DNA from 3 places in the Marinobacter adhaerens HP15 genome. Region 2 is predicted to be linked to each of the others. Evidence: predicted binding sites of a transcription regulator. Region 2 holds the regulator's gene; each other region holds the start of a gene.

The links. Region 2 encodes LexA, which represses DNA repair genes until DNA is damaged. Its sites were predicted from a motif close to CTGTNTNNNNANACAG; they were not measured.
Region 1: a site for LexA is predicted at 1,141-1,156, ahead of imuA (translesion DNA synthesis-associated protein ImuA). Genes of this name have one in related genera too.
Region 3: a site for LexA is predicted at 1,301-1,316, ahead of recN (DNA repair protein RecN). Genes of this name have one in related genera too.

Annotation. Positions count from the first base shown of each region.
Region 1 is NC_017506.1:1,403,292-1,405,559, forward strand. Features, by position in the region: gene HP15_RS06695 (Y-family DNA polymerase) at 1-422, opposite strand, end outside; gene imuA (translesion DNA synthesis-associated protein ImuA) at 432-1,121, opposite strand; gene HP15_RS06705 (4a-hydroxytetrahydrobiopterin dehydratase) at 1,250-1,597, shown strand; gene HP15_RS06710 (YrhK family protein) at 1,660-1,935, shown strand; gene HP15_RS06715 (DUF3291 domain-containing protein) at 2,267-2,268, shown strand, end outside.
Region 2 is NC_017506.1:2,454,155-2,456,422, forward strand. Features, by position in the region: gene HP15_RS11620 (hypothetical protein) at 31-291, shown strand; gene HP15_RS11625 (cell division inhibitor SulA) at 296-787, opposite strand; gene lexA (transcriptional repressor LexA) at 830-1,441, opposite strand; gene HP15_RS11635 (amidoligase family protein) at 1,657-2,268, shown strand, end outside.
Region 3 is NC_017506.1:3,238,445-3,240,712, forward strand. Features, by position in the region: gene dnaK (molecular chaperone DnaK) at 1-427, opposite strand, end outside; gene grpE (nucleotide exchange factor GrpE) at 520-1,119, opposite strand; gene recN (DNA repair protein RecN) at 1,375-2,268, shown strand, end outside.

The DNA.
Region 1 (2,268 bases), 1.1 Mb from region 2:
AAAGGGGTATAGCCAATACCGATCCAGGCATTCAGCTGGCGCTCATTCAGCCCCTGTTCCACGGTTTGCCAAACGGCGGGCAGCCCGCCATACAGTTTTTGAAGGCTGCCAATTTCGGCTAACAGACCATCGGGCGGCACCAGCACAATATGGGCCGCATAGCGGTACAGCCAGCGGGCCTGATCTTCCAGAATCCTGGCTTCCTGGGTTTCATCGGCCCGCACCATGCCCAGATCCGGCGCCAGGCTGATGGCGGTTTTCAGGCGCATGCCGCTACGAATACCCTGGCTCCTGGCGTCCGGGCAGGCCTGGATCACCTTCTGGCCAGAGCCTTCAACCACCACCAGGGCGCCCTCATCTTCACGGGTGCGCCGAATATGGTCCAGCACCAGGTGCGGGAAATGCAGATACAGCCAGAGCATGGAGCGTTATTACCCGGTTGAACCCGACCATGGGCCCCGGACAACCCGGGTGGTTTCACGGAAGGAGAGATCGGCCCGCTGGGCCATGGCCAGTGAACAGCGCTGCCCGGGCCAGCTCCCCCGGCGCTTGAGCACATTCACCTTGAGATCCTGCTGCTCCCCCGGTTCCAGCTCCAGCCGCAGGGCAGCCGGAGAATTCTGCCCGGCGTAACGTCGTTCCCTGAACAGCACACACACATTGCTCCCGGCTTCGGCGGCCAGTTGCAGGCGACGGACTTCCCGTGAGGCCAGCTTTCCCGGCCAGGCCATCACCAGGCCGGTTACTGGTGAGCGCAGGCAGTTCTCCAGTGTCCACAGAGAGTCGCCTTCATCGTCGGTATGGATCAGTACCACCTGGTCCAGATTGACGCCTTCCCGGGCCAGGGCAGGGGCATAAGGCGTATGTGGCGGATTCAGCCAGAACACGCTTTTGCCCTCATTGCACACCCGTTGCATAAGAGGCAGCAGCAAATGCAGCTCGCCAATACCCGGTGCATCCAGCAGGCATTCGCTCAGTGCGCCCCGGGGCCAGCCCAGGCCGCCGAGCTGGTTATCCAGCACCTGGTAACCGGTTGATTCCGCAGGCTGTGTAGTCTGGGTGTGGCGGTGCCCCTGCCAGACACGGGCATCCTGCATCAGCGTGTTCAGAAGCTCGCTCATGATGAAAACTCTCGAAATACTGTTTAAATATACAGTATTCGGAAAGCGGCCGGATTTCAAGAGAAGGGTTGATAAAGCGAAGGGCACGACCCACGCTTGTAATACAGCCATCAACCATGGAGGTTGAAATGAGTGACCTGAAAGCACACAGCTGTGAAGCCTGCAGCCCGAACGCAAGCAAGGCGACCGAGGAAGAAAAGCAGCAGCTGCATAAAGAGGTTCCAGACTGGGAAATTCTGGAAATTGACGGGGAAGAACAGCTTCATAAGGTCTACAAACTTAAAAACTTTGTGAAGGCCCTGGAACTCACCAACAAAATTGGCGAACTTGCCGAAGAAGAAGACCATCACCCCGTGGTTGTTCTGGAGTACGGCAAAGTTGCAGTGAGCTGGTGGAGCCACGAAATCGGCGGTCTGCACAAGAACGACTTTATCCTGGCAGCGAGAACCGACGCTGCTTTCAACGACATGCAATAATCCCAATCGCGGCGGAACCCGGCTTCCGCCGCGCTCCTTCCGGACCGGAGACCACCAGACGAATGGTTGAAAACCGCACCGATAACCCCCTGACCCTGAAGCTCGGCAGGGAAGAGCTCATCATCCGGCGCCGCTACGAAGTGGTCAGCATCATCAACGACTTTTTCATCGCCATCTGGTTTCTGGTGGGGAGCATCCTGTTCCTCTTCCCGGAATACGAGAAAGCGGCCATCTGGCTGTTTATCATTGGCAGCTTCCAGTTCCTGATCCGCCCCACCATCCGGCTTATCAGCCACATTCACGTTAAGCGAATTCCAGCCAGTAACTGGGAGAGTTAGAAGCCTTCGTCAACCGGGCTGCGCACCCCAAAAACAGTTCAGGAGTTTGACGACGAATTTGTCGCTGCCGCACAACTCCAACAATCACATGAGAAATGACGGTAACTATCTGATAGGTTTGAGAAGTTAGAAAAGGAAAGGCGGAGTTATACGGCTATGGCGGGAGCCGGAGTGACTCAGGGGAGGGCGTATAACTCCGACGGTAACCGTGGTAAATGATGCTCAAGAAATTGTTTTTAATAGAGAAGTTTGTTTTTCTTGAGCGCGTTTGAATGGAGTTTTACGAACGCGTTCGTATAATTAGCTGTTAAGTGTTTTCAGGGAGGAAACTGT
Region 2 (2,268 bases):
TCAAATCGTATTAACTTGAAGGTTTATTGAATGTCACCATCGTTTTTTGAAATCGTGCAATTGACCAATGGCGATTACGCCCTGCGCCGCATTGATGATGACAGTGCGCCACTGGTAAAAATCTCTTTTTCGGAAGAAGCCCGGGAAATGATGGAAGATCGGGATATGTCGGTTGCCAAAGCAATGATTGCAGCTGGCATTGAGGCTGTAGGCAATGTTGCCCACGATATCGACTGGGAAGATGACGAACTGGACGCCTCAGACGCCCAGCCCTCCTACACCCTGCATTGATCGGTTAACGCTGCCTGAGAACGACGCCGTGGCTATTGCCCTCGGCCGAGGCTCTTTGCAGGGATTCGAAGGCAGTTCGCCCCAGTTTACGGGTCCACATGACCACCGCGTGACAGGTGCCGGCACTGAGGGCTCGCTCTGCCAGGTCCTGGGCAGGATAGTCCGGTGTTGAACGCAGCACCAGCAATTCGCCGGCGACGATCCCGTGCATTTTTTGCCACTTGCTAACAAGCGCCTGGGGCGGGTCGATCCAGGCCAGCCAGCGCTTCTCCTGATTCAGCTGGGTCAGCATTGGCAACAGCAGCTGGAAATTTTCTACCTGGCCTTCCGGCAGAATGATCTCCGTCACATTGCCACAGACTTTGGGTTCGGTGGTTTCCGGAGCGCGTCGGGCGCGAATGACGGAACGTCGCTCGCGGGCGGCGGTTGCCGACACTGAACAGGACAGAGCATTGGGGTTGTAGGCCAGATTCTGATTAAAGCTCATTTGTTCCATAATTCACCCGTTATTCAAACTATCTGAGGCTATCCGAACCGCTCAGTGCAGGTCAGAGCGGCGGATAACACCAACACCCAGACCCTCGATGAACAGCTCCTGTTCGGTCAGGTCCACTTCGATCGGTGCGAATTCTTCGTTTTCGGCAATCAGGTAGACTTTCGAGCCTTCCTTGCGGAAACGCTTTACCGTGACCTCATCGCCAACCCGGGCAACAACCACCTGGCCGTTGTGAACATCCTGGGTACTGTGAACTGCCAGCAGGTCGCCATCGAGAATACCGATGTCTTTCATGCTCATGCCCCGGACCCGCAGAAGATAATCTGCAGACGGCGAAAAGAATTCTGGCTGCAGTGTGCAGTGATCCTCGATGTGCTCCTGAGCAAGGATCGGACTACCGGCAGCGACCTGACCAATGACCGGGAGGCCCAGGTCTTCTTCCGCCTCAGGCAGACGGATGCCGCGGCTCGCTCCCGGCACCATCTCGATGGCACCTTTCCTTGCCAATGCCCGGAGATGTTCTTCCGCGGCGTTGGCCGAACGGAAGCCCAGTTCTGCCGCGATTTCAGCACGAGTTGGCGGATAGCCGGTCTCGTCGACGTATCGGCGAATAATATCCAGTACCTGGGACTGCCTTGCTGTCAGCTTCATCAAGCTACTCCGCTATATCGGGATCGGGCCGCTGCAAACATCAGCCTCTCGTAAGAGTGGCTCCGGTGGCCCTGTTTTTTTATACAGTAAACTGACTATATACAGTGTTTTATCCAGTGTAAAGTCGGCTCCCTGATTTTCTTGCATCCGCTTAATAATGAGGATCAACAGCGGTGTGATATGGTTAGGGCACTATTCCTCACGAACCAGGGAGCACCATGACCCAAGTCAGTGCCTGCAGGATGCCTGACATCCTAGAGACGAACGAAGGGAAGGAACGCCGGGTTGGCGTCGAGATCGAACTGTCTGGTCTGGGCTACGATGAGCTGGTTACATTGGCGGCGAAGATGCTGGAGGGCACACCTGAGCTCAAGTCACGCTATGTGACAACCTTGCAGACAGCTCTTGGCGACTTCACGGTTGAGCTTGATTCCGATCCGATCAAGGATCTTGATCTGGCGGATGAGCGCCTCCCCGAGTCCATTCGTGAACTCGGTGGACAGGCGATGGATGTGATCGACGCCGCGGCCGAACGCGTGGTACCCCTCGAGATCATAAGCCCACCCCTGAAGTTTTCCAGCGTCGAGGTGATTGAAACGCTCGTCGACAAACTCAGGAACGCCGGGGCACTGGGTAGCCGGGACGCCATCTATTTTGCGTTTGGCCTGCAGCTTAATCCTGAGTTGCCCGACCTCAGCCCCGAGACCCTGGTTCGTTACTTCCAGGCGTTCGCGGCCCTGTATGAATGGCTCAAGCACCGGCATCAACTGGACGTCAGCCGCAAATTCACTACGTACATCGAACCCTGGCACGGCCGCTACACCGAGCTC
Region 3 (2,268 bases), 780 kb from region 2:
GAACAGTGATGACGGCTTCGGTCACTTTTTCGCCCAGGTAGTCTTCTGCAGTCTTCTTCATCTTCTTGAGAACTTCTGCAGACACCTGCGGCGGCGCCATTTTCTCGCCCTTCACTTCAACCCAGGCATCACCGTTGTCTGCCTTGGCAATCTTGTAGGGCACCATCTTGATGTCTTTCTGGACCACATCGTCTTCAAAACGACGACCGATCAGACGCTTGATGGCGTACAGGGTGTTGTTCGGGTTGGTAACCGCCTGGCGCTTGGCTGACTGGCCAACCAGGGTCTCACCATCGTCGGTGTAGGCGATGATGGACGGGGTGGTGCGATCACCCTCGGCGTTCTCGATTACCTTCACCTTGTCGCCATCCATGATGGCTACACAAGAGTTGGTCGTTCCCAGGTCGATACCGATAATCTTGCTCATTGAGTCACTCCAATTCTTCTGAATGCTTTCCAGGAGGCCATTTGCCTCCGCTTTCGCTATTTACTGGCTATATTGGCGCTTTAACCGGCTTTTCAAGCCTGCTCATCAATTTTTGGTGCATCTTCCGCTTTCGCGACCACCACCATGGCCGGCCGCACAACACGACCATTCAGCAGATACCCTTTCTGCACCACGGCTACCACGCTGTTCGGCTCGGCATCCGGCGCAGGCACCATGGACATGGCCTCGTGATGCTGGGGATCGAACGGTTCACCCACCGGGTTGATCTGCTCAACGTTGAATTTCTTCAGGCTGGACATGAAAAGACTCAGGGTCATTTCCACGCCTTCACGAATTGAGGCAACCAGTTCGCCGGACTCATCGTGACCCTCGGTGCTCTCGACCGCCTTCTCAAGGCTGTCAGCTACCGGCAGCAGCTCCTTGACGAACTTTTCCAGGGCAAACTTGTGCGCCTTCTCAACGTCGATCTCGGCCCGACGGCGCACGTTCTGCATTTCCGCCAGGGAGCGCAGCATCTGCTCCTGGAATTCCTGAACCTGAGCCTGGAGCGCTTCCACTTCGGAGGTTTCGTTGTCGCCGGCTTCGCCTTCAGCGGCCTGGGCCTCCTCTTTCGCAGCCTCGAGGGCTTCGTTCAGTTCCTCGTGCTCGTTGCGGTTCTCGTCAGTGCTCATGGCTACTCCTGCTTCATCTAAAGCGGCCCGCTGTCAGTGGCCGGTTAAACATGGGCTCCGGCCGCCTCGAGCCGGAAAATGTCGTTGCGAACGGATATGGGGCCCGCTCTCCAGGTTTCAACCACCAAAGCCTGCAATCCTGAAGAAAATACCTCCCTCAGGTTTGCAAACCACAAAAACCCTGTATATATTCACAGTCACTGTATACATCCACAGTGTTTTGCCGGTTTCAGGAACAACGCGGAGGTTATCTGCATGCTGACTCAACTTACGGTTTCCAATTACGCCATCGCTGAACGGGTGGAACTCCAGTTCAGCAAGGGCATGACCGCATTGACCGGCGAGACCGGCGCCGGAAAATCCATCGTTCTGGACGCCCTCGGCCTGGCCATGGGCGGCAGAGCCGATGCCGGCGCCGTCCGGCATGGTGCCAAACGCGCCGACATCACAGCGACCTTCGACGTATCCGGCATTCCCGAGGCAACCGAATGGTTGGCAGAACACGAGCTGGATGACGACAACGATTGCATCCTGCGCCGGGTCATCAGCAAGGATGGCCGCTCCCGCGCCTACATCAATGGCCAACCCTGCCCCCTGAACCACCTCAAGGAACTGGGCGGTGTGCTAATGGATATTCACAGCCAGCATCAGCACCAGTCTCTTTTGCGCAAGGAAACCCACCGCAAGCTGGTGGATGAGTTCGCCGGCGTTGAGACCCTGGCCGCTGAAACACGGGAAGCCTGGAAATCCTGGAACCAGATCCGCCAGCGGCTGACCGAACGCCAGCAGAATGCCGATGAAGCAGAGGCCAAACTCCAGCTTTTGCGGTATCAGGTGGAAGAACTGGATCGTCTGGCCCTGGAAGCGGGCGAGCAGGAAAACCTGGAACAGGAGCAGGCCCAGCTCAGCCAGGCAGATACGGTTCTGCACAACAGCCATCAGGCCGCCCTGCTTTGCACCGAGGATGAAACCAGCGCAGTGGATCTGGTGCGCCAGGCGTTACAGCAGCTGGAGCAGCTTCCGGTGGATGTTCCCGCACTGGCAGACACGATCCAGATGCTGAACGAAGCCCAGATCCAGATCAGTGAGGCCGGCGACAACCTTCGCCATTTCGTCGAGGACTACGAGGCCGACCCGGCTCGACTGGCG